2 regions of the Alicyclobacillus hesperidum subsp. aegles genome follow, and region 2 is predicted to be linked to the other one. Evidence: riboswitches for the same ligand, from Rfam matches in the RefSeq annotation. Region 2 holds a riboswitch; the other holds the start of a gene.

Region 1 (4,683 bases), on a different contig from region 2:
GGCCGGGCATCCTGTTTGCCAACACGTCGGAGCTCTTTATCGATCTCGTTGGCCAAGGTGGCCATGCGGCGTACCCGCACCGAGCCAACGACATGGTGGTTGCCGGAGCTCATCTGGTTACGGCGTTGCAATCGATTGTGGCACGCAATGTCGATCCGCTCGATGCGGCGGTCATCACGATTGGCCGCCTCGAGTCTGGCACGAAGCAGAATATCATCGCTGGCAAGGCGCGGCTTGAGGGGACGATTCGCGCACTGGCGGCGGCTACGATGCCACGCATCAAACAGCGGATTGAGGCCTTGGTGGCGGGTATCGGTGAAATGTTTGGCTGCGCGACCGAAATCGACTACGGTGCAAATTATTATCAGGTCTTTAACGATGAGGAACTGACGCAATCGTTTATGGACTTTGTCAGCAGACGAGATTTAGCCGTCGTGCGCGAGGTGCCGGCGGCGATGACCGGCGAGGACTTTGGGTATTTCTTGAAGGAGATTCCCGGTTTCTTGTTTTGGTTGGGCGCGTCGACGCCGTACGGACTGCACCATGAAAAAATGCTGCCCGACGAACGGTGCATCGATACGGCGCTGCGCGTCCTTATCCCGTATTTCAGCGAGCGCGGCTACCGCTGATTCGATGAATGCATACTCGTCGCGGGCGTTGCACTCACATCCAATGTTCGATGAAGTACCGGTGCACGCTCGACAGCATGACGAGGATGGCAAGTAGGGCAAAAATCACGGCGCCAACGGCGACTTGCGTTTTTCTCGACTTGGATCGCATCGCTTCGCCCCCAACCGGATCAGAATTCGGGCTTAGCTTGAGCCAACCCCACGCGTTTCATACGCAGGGGTTGGCTTTTTTGCGGTCACGCCCGGCGTTCTTTGGCGACAAAGGCCTCGATGCGGCGAAGCGCTTCGCGCAGCATTTCGGGATCACATGCGTACGAAAGGCGGACATGCCCCTCGCCATACGGACTGAAAGCGTCGCCTGGAACGACGGCGACACCTGCCTCGGCGAGCAATCGGTGTGCGATGTTCTCTGACGTGTCGCCCAGCGCAAGGGCGAAGGCGGGAAATGCGTAAAACGCACCGTCCGGGCGCACGAGTGGGATCTCCATGGCGGTAAACGCGGCGACGACGAGATCGCGATTGTTGCGATACAACTCGCGCATCGGACGGGCGTCGTCAGCCCCTTCGGTCAGCGCGGCGAGCGCAGCGCGTTGGCTGATGGAGGACGCACAACTGACGCCATATTGGACAACCTTAGCCATCTCCGCGGCCACGTGTGCGGGTGCAAACGCGAAGCCAATGCGCCAACCGGTCATACTGTGTGATTTGGACAGGCCGTGGATGACGATGGTGCGCTCGCGCATGCCGGGAAGCAAAGCGACGCTTTGCAGATGGCCGGCAAATTGCAGTTCGCAGTATATCTCGTCCGATATCACCCACACCTTGGTGTCGGCCAGCACCTCTGCCAGGGCCTGCAACCGCTCAAAGGGATAAACGACGCCGGTCGGGTTGACCGGGGACGCGAGGATGACCATCCGCGTGCGCGGCGATATAGCCCGCCGCAGCGCTTCTGGTGTGAGCAACAGCCCGTCTTGTCGCGTATCGACGTAGACCACCCGGGCACCGAGCAGTTTGACGATACCCTCATAGCCCGGATAGGCAGGTGCGGGAATGATGACTTCGTCGCCCGGCTGCACAAGCGTGCGCATGGCGACATCAAGCGCGTGCGTCGCCCCGACGGTGACGAGTATTTCCGTTGCGGGATCGTAATCGAGACCTACGAGACGGCGATAATAAGCCGCGGCGGCTTCGCGCAACGCCAGTGTGCCGCGATTTGGCGTATAGCCCGTATCGCCCTCTGCGATGGCCTCTTGCGCGGCAATCCGAATGTGTTCGGGCGTTGGCAAGTGCGGCTGGCCAATGGTCAGCGACAAGGCATTCGGATACTTGGCGACGAGCTCAGAAAACTTGCGAATCCCCGAAATCTGAATGGCTTGTGTGCGCGATTGAAACTCCACGTCAAATCCTCCTTCGCGGCAGTTGTGCCGGCATCTGGCCGTGCGGGGCGCTTGCAGGCCGCCGCGATCGCTGTTATATTCACTGTGGATAGCGTAACACGAAACTTCAATCACAGCGCTGTGTAACTGGCGGCTTTGCGTGGAGCACCACGAGGAAGCACAGCGAAAACAGTCGACCGCCTGGGCAGAACGTTACCCAGGCGGTCTTTTGCGTATATACAGGCATACTGAACATAGACAAACGCGGATACGTTTGCAGGAGGGGTAGACATGGCAGAACAGTTACTTGGTCGGCCGGTCGCATTGGCGCTCAGTGAGGACGTTGCCGCTGAGGCCGCGATTTGGCAAGCTCGTGGCATTCAACCGAAGCTGGTTACGCTGCTCGTCGGCGATGATCCCGCGTCCAGCGTCTATGCTGCACAAAAGCGGCGCACGGCAGAGCGCCTTGGCGTCGAATTCGAGATTGTTCGCTTGCCACAAACGTGCGACACACATGAGCTCATTCGCCGCATCGAGGCGTTGAACGCCGATCCGCTGGTCCACGGCATCATGATTGAGATGCCCTTGCCTGGTGATGTCGATGTGCAACGAGTCGTCAGCGCGATCGACGCCCTGAAAGACGTCGATGGCCTCTCCCCATGCCACTCCATTGCCAAACCCACGCCGGAGGCCGCCCTGTACCCGGCCACGCCACTCGCCTGCATTCGCCTGTTGAAGCACTATGGTTACAAGCTTCAAGGTGCCGACGTCACGCTGGTCGGCTGCGGCCAGACAGTTGGCTTGCCGCTGTTGCACCTGCTCATCGCCGAAGGTGCAACCGTCGCTGCATGTCACGAATTCACACGCGATGTCAAAAGTCACTTGCAAAATAGCGAGATCGCCATCGTGGCTGTCGGTAAAGGTGGCTTGTTGCATGGGGAGATGGTTCACGGAGGCCTGACTGTCGTTGACGTCGGCATTTCGCAGGGCGAAGACGGCGAGGTACAGGGCGATCTCGCTCCCGAAGCGGCGCCCTTGACCAAGGCCTACACACCCACGCCTGGCGGCGTCGGAACTGTAACAACCGTGCAGATCTTTGCCAACCTCATGCATGGCATGAAGCTACAGCACGATGCTGGCATGCTATAAACGATGGCACAGATTTTTTCACGGTCGGCCAGTTGACCCAAGCAACCGCCGCCACAGCAGACGACCGGCCATCGGCGCCGCAATTCGGAACAGGGCGTTTCGCATATGGATCATGCCTTGATTTTGCCACTGCATGACATCGCCAAACTGCCGTGTCACATAAGCCATCTCGCGAACCCTCCTTCGTCGCTGGGCTGCATAGATGCGAAACGCTGCCGGGGAGACACCGACATTTCGTACGGCGCGCAACCACGTCGCAGCGTCCTCCACCGCCAACGCGCCGCCAAATCCCAGATTCGGCGTGATGGCGTGTGCCGCATCACCCATGAGCACGATGCGCCCCTGGGCCAGCGGGCAGCCTGGTGGGAGGTCCTGCACACGGTGGCGCAAGACATCTGCGTCCGGCGTTGCCGCGATGCATGCGCGCACGGGCGGCGGGAAACCAGCGAAAAGCCGCCGCGCAACGTCCCAACCAGCATCCTGACCGCCGAGGAGCCGATCATTCACCGTCGCGAACCAGTAGGTTGCATGCGGCGAAATGGATGCATAGCCAAAGCGCACACCCTCTCCCCAGTACTCCCACATGGTTGCCGGATCGACCACAGGTCCCTGGGCAATCCCACGCCATGCCATATAGCGCGTCGGCCGCGGTTGTACGGGACAAATATCGTGTCGGGCTTGCGAATGAATGCCATCCGCGATAACAGCCGCATCATAGGCGAGCCTGCCGCGCGATCCCTCGACCATCACACCATCTGTCTGCGCAAAGACCCTTTGCACGCGTGCGCGAGCGATTGTCGGCCGCAAAAGCGCTTTATACATGGCAAACAGCAAAACATCGCGCCTGACACAGACCGGAAAGTATCCATGCTGTTTGCGCATCCAAACAAGCGGCAACTCGTACAACACCGCCCCCCGCTCCGTTGCAATTCCCCCGTGGGTAATGGCGTTCGCTGCAAGTCCGCTACCCAAATCGCGCATGCCAAGCTCGCTCAAGGCGCGAAGAGCGTTTGGCCACAGCGTGATTGCCGCGCCACCAGCCAATGGATCTGCGGCTGCATCGAAAAGTTGAAACTCGACATCAAGCTGCCGACACGCAAGTCCCGCGGCGAAGCCCGCAATGCCCGCCCCGATAATTGCCACGCGAGCCGTCAAGGTTCACCCCTCCCGCAATTGCTGATGGGCCGTAAATAGCTTTGGATACGTTAAGAAGCCGATGACAATACTCGTCATGGCCGATCCCGCCAAAATACAGAAGAGGATCATCAATTGATAGCGAACGGCTTGCACCGGATCGGCCCCCGCGATGATTTGGCCAGTCATCATGCCAGGCAACTGGACGAGGCCTGTCGTTTTCGTCGAGTCGATAGTCGGAATCATACCCGCGCGAATGGCCTGTTTCAGTCGAGGGTATATGGCCTGTTTAGGACTGCCGCCAAGTGCCAGGACAGCCGTAATCTCCGCACGCCCATTCTCCACTTCGCGCTGCAACCGATTGAGCAAGAGACCTGCGGCGACCATCGAGTTGC
Region 2 (4,683 bases):
CATACACAGCAGCCGCCTTTTTCTGGTTGCGTTCGACGATCCCGGCCAAGCCACCGGTCTCCTCCACCCACTGCAAAACGCACGACATGACATAAATCGCGAAGGTCGGCGGCGTGTTATAAAGCGAATTCGCTTGCGCATGAGTGCTGTACTTCAGAACGGTCGGAACATCGCTGTTTGCCGTTTGTAAGAAATCATCGCGAACGATCACGACGGTGACGCCGGACGGTCCGATGTTTTTCTGAGCACCTGCGTAGATCAGCGCAAAATCCTCCACCCGGACAGGCCGCGACAAGATGTCACTCGACATGTCCGCAACGAGAGGCGCCGTGGTCTTTGGCAACGCTCGCCACTGCGTCCCGTAAATGGTATTGTTCGACGTAATATGAACATACCGCAACGACGGGTCATCTCCTGCAATCGATGTAGGAATGTCCCGATAACCGCCCTGTTTGGCCCAATCGTCGATCAGCAACTCGCCGTAGCGCCCGGCTTCATCTGCCGCCTTCTGCGACCATGATCCGGTCAACACGTATAGTGCCTTCTCGCCCGGTTTCAGAAAATTCATCGGCAACATCGCGAATTGCAAGCTCGCGCCGCCTTGTAAAAACAACACCTGATAGCCATCAGGGATGCCAAGCAGTCGCCGCAGGCGTGTTTGGGCATCGTTGTGAATGGCTTCATACTCCGCGCTACGATGGCTGAATTCCATGACGCTCATGCCCGTCCCGCTGTAATTGGGGAGCTCTGCTTGAATGCGCTCGAGTACCGGCAACGGTAAGGCTGCTGGCCCTGCGTTAAAGTTGTCCGCTCGTTTCACGAACTCCACTCCTCTATCTGTCGTTCTTACCACACGATACGACCGGTCTATCGACCGCCATCGGACTTACAGTTCAATCGCACGCACCATGCGGATTCCATCATGGGAAGCAATCTCGTCGATCACGTTGTTTGGCACGCTCTTGTCCACAGTGAGCAGCATAACCGCCTCGCCGCCCGTTTCGCGACGTCCCACCTGCATACCGGCAATATTGATTTGTGCATCGCCGAGCAACGTCCCAATGCGCCCGATCATACCAGGCTTATCTTCATGCCGCGTATAGACCAAGATGCCCTCAATTGGCATGTCGATGGGATAGCCGTCAAGTTCGACAATGCGCGGCCCAGATTCGCTGTACAGGGTGCCAGAGACACGGTGGCTACCCGCGTCGGTGGCAAATGAAATGGAAATCTCATTCGTATACACGCGCCCGCGCGACTCACGTACCTCTTGCACGCGCAAGCCAGCATCCTCCGCGTAGCGCAAAGCGTTGACGTAGTTCACTTCACCGCTGTATTGGAAGCCGAAAAAGCCCTTAAGTACCGTGCGCGTCAAATATCCGCCATCTGGATCAGCCGCATCGCCTGCGTATGTGACTGTCATCTGCGACGGCGCTCCTTGTGCGAGTTGCGCGGCAAACAAACCGAGTTGCTCCGCAAGAGCCAAATATGGCGCCAAGCGCTCTTTCTGTCGCGGGCTTAGACTCGGGAGATTGACCGCATGTTCGAAGGTGTCATCGCGAAGAACCTGGACAATTTCCTCCGCCACTTGAATAGCTACGTTTTCCTGTGCCTCAACGGTCGAGGCGCCAAGATGTGGCGTCAGGATTACATTCTCACATTGACGCAACGGATGATCTAAAGCGAGCGGTTCACTCTCGAACACGTCAATGGCCGCACCTGCTACCTTGCCAAGCCGCAAAGCATCCGCTAACGCACGCTCATCGATGATGCCGCCCCGGGCACAGTTGATAATCCGCACCCCTTCTTTCATCATCGCTATCTTCCCTGCGTCGATCATGTGGTGCGTCTCTTTTGTTAGCGGTGTGTGGACTGTGATAAAATCGGCTGCTCGAATGGCCGAATCGAGATCCGATTTTTGTACACCGAGGCTCTGTGCCCGATCTTCGGTCAAAAACGGATCGTACCCTAGCACCGTCATGCCAAAGACCTTGGCACGCTTTGCCACTTCCGTGCCAATGCGACCCATTCCAAGAATGGCGAGGGTCTTTCCGCGAAGTTCGACGCCCACCCACTTTTTTCGATTCCAGTTGCCCGCGAGCAAGTCCCGATTGGCCGCCGGAATGTGGCGTGCAAGGCTGATCATCATGGCGAAGGTGTGTTCGGCGGCGGCAATTGTGTTGCCGTCCGGCGCATTAATGACGAGAATGCCACGGCGCGTGGCAGCCTCGAGATCGATATTGTCGACACCGACACCAGCTCTGCCAATCACCTTCAACCGCTTCGCAGCAGCAATCACCTGCTCTGTGACAGTCGTCTGCGAGCGGACGACGAGTGCGTCCGCGTCTGCAATCGCAACAAGCAACTCAGATGGAGAAAGTCCCGTCTGGACATCGACAGTGGCATCAGGCAAGGTCGACAACACATCAATACCAGCGCTTGAAATGTCATCCGTTACAAGAATTTTCGTCGTCATTCGAATTCTCCTTACCACTCCGGCATGTACAGCAACGGCCGCTGAGACTTTTACGCAGAACGCGTCAAAGTGCCCAGGCGGCCGGCAACTGTATACATCGCACTCCCCTGTGGTCATTCCCACAATCCGCCAGTCATGCGACGTCCGTGTCTATCTGTACTCTCAATGCAACGATGAATCAAGAATAACACATGCGCTCACTTTCGCACAATACAGACTACTGTGGACCACTCGGATTCAACATGGGCAACGTGCATGAAAAAGTAGGCCGCGTCTTGGGCCTGCTTATAGCCATAAAGGGCTCAGTGTACTGGGTGCAGGTGCATGACCGTGATAGCGGCACCCTCGTAATTCCAGATTGATGGAGAGATATACGCGTTACTGGCCGATGGCCAATTCGTGTACTTGCTTGTGTTGTATTCATACCATGTCGCGCCATACATCAATGGAATGGTCGGCAATTGTTCGGCGACGATTTGCTCCACCTTATAGATGTCCTGTTTCTGACGAGCCGCGTTGGTCGTCTGAGCGAAATCTTCCAAAGCCTGATTTACGCCCGGGTTGTTAAACTGCATCCAATCGGCGTCTCCATGCGGATCGTAATTTTCCTGGTACACATAGTATGGATTTGGACCACCATAGGCTGCATTGATGGCCAATTGGAATTGATGGGACGAGAGTTGCGTTTGGTAAGCACTGTCCGTGACCTCGTGGACGTTGACCTGGATACCGACCTGCTTTAACTGGTTTGCGATGAGCGCAGCATCCGTGTCTTCGTCCGACCACCCGGATACAACAATCAGGGTAAAGCTGAGCGGTTTCCCACTCGGAGAGACAAAAATACCTTGAGCGTTCTTCTTATAGCCAGCCTTCTTCAACAAGGCGACAGCTCCGGCGGGATTATACGTAAACGATTTGTCCTGTGCCGGCAAGTTTGGATCTTGCCAAGAGCTCATGTTATAGGGAACGGCATCAGGTTCCGCCGGCTTGTCATAGCCATATTCGCCTTTGGTTGCAAGAACATTACGATTGATAGCCATACTCATGGCTTGCCGAACGACGGTCTGGCTTAAGAGAGGGTTTTTCAAATCAACGGACAAATTGAGGGTGACGCCAAGCGGGAACCAGTAATGGTTGTTCGGACTTTTTGCGGCGTAGGCCTGCTGGATACCGGGCATGAACACGGCGGTCCAATCGATTTGGCCTTGAATCATAGCCAGGTTCGCACTTTCATTAGAGTTGAAAGACGGGAAATTGAGCTCTGGAACAGGTGGTTTACCTCGATAGTAATTGGCGTTCGCCTTCAGCTTGTAATCTTGTGGAGAGAATGTGTCGAGAACATAGGGACCCGTGCCAATCGGTTTCGTGACGGTTACTTTTGTCGGATCGGTGATCTTGGACCAAATGTGTTCCGGCACAATGTACGTCCCTAAGACATACTCCAGACCAAACGGGATATTAGGGTGTTTAAATGTGAAGACCACGGTATCTCTACCCTTCGCAGCAACACTTGCAAGCTGCGTCCACACGCCGTTGGTGTCTGCCGAAGAGTACTTCTTCAATAAGTCAAAGGTGAAAACTACATCCTGTGACGTAAATGCCTGTCCATCTGTCCATTTCGCCTTCGGGTTGAGCGAGACGGTTAGGGTCTTATTGCCATTGCTCCATTTGTAGGAATCCCCCAGAACACTCCACATCTTCCCGGTCTGCGTATCATAGTAGAACAGCGTTTCATAGATGAATCCAAAGGTACCGTAGTCACTGGTGACCGCAAACGGATTAAAATTGTCCGCAAACGTTCCAGATGGAGTTGGTACAATCGTCAATGGTTGCCCTTGGCTCACGGCTGTCGATGCAGCCTTCACCGGTGCCACCGAAGCTGCTGCCGACTGTTGTGACGAACAACCAGCAAGTGCGCTGATACACCCAAGTGCAAGAACTGCAGAAACGCCTTTCTTCCAGGTAACCGTCATCACAATCCCTCCCAAATCATTGAAACCAGTAGAACGGTCCGTCTCTCACGGCTATCCAACGATGAACGAGAAGCGGGAACTCAGCGGAAACTTTATGACAGGAAGCATTCAGCGGTACAGAAGGCGACCGTTCAACAGCTTGAAGGTGGCTCACCTCCTCAAAGAGCGCATCTCATGAACCAAACCTCATGTATACGCTTTCCTTTAACTACAATGTGGATAGTCAAGTCGCAT

Evidence for each region. A riboswitch is a leader RNA that binds a small molecule or an ion and turns the genes downstream of it on or off. The one in region 2 is predicted to bind ZMP and ZTP.
Region 1: it holds a riboswitch for ZMP and ZTP, as region 2 does, so the genes downstream of both, QMF38_RS10310 (bifunctional 5,10-methylenetetrahydrofolate dehydrogenase/5,10-methenyltetrahydrofolate cyclohydrolase) here and serA (phosphoglycerate dehydrogenase) in region 2, are expected to answer to the same signal.

What each region holds. Positions count from the first base shown of each region.
Region 1 covers NZ_BSBJ01000049.1:126,292-130,974, reverse strand. Annotated here, with positions in the region: gene QMF38_RS10320 (N-acetyldiaminopimelate deacetylase) at 1-629, shown strand, start outside; gene QMF38_RS10315 (aminotransferase class I/II-fold pyridoxal phosphate-dependent enzyme) at 866-2,026, opposite strand; ZMP/ZTP riboswitch at 2,139-2,219, shown strand; gene QMF38_RS10310 (bifunctional 5,10-methylenetetrahydrofolate dehydrogenase/5,10-methenyltetrahydrofolate cyclohydrolase) at 2,297-3,154, shown strand; gene QMF38_RS10305 (FAD-dependent monooxygenase) at 3,173-4,309, opposite strand; gene QMF38_RS10300 (ABC transporter permease) at 4,313-4,683, opposite strand, start outside.
Region 2 covers NZ_BSBJ01000007.1:137,591-142,273, forward strand. Annotated here, with positions in the region: gene serC (3-phosphoserine/phosphohydroxythreonine transaminase) at 1-820, opposite strand, end outside; gene serA (phosphoglycerate dehydrogenase) at 887-2,476, opposite strand; ZMP/ZTP riboswitch at 2,541-2,623, opposite strand; gene QMF38_RS06180 (ABC transporter substrate-binding protein) at 2,779-4,449, opposite strand.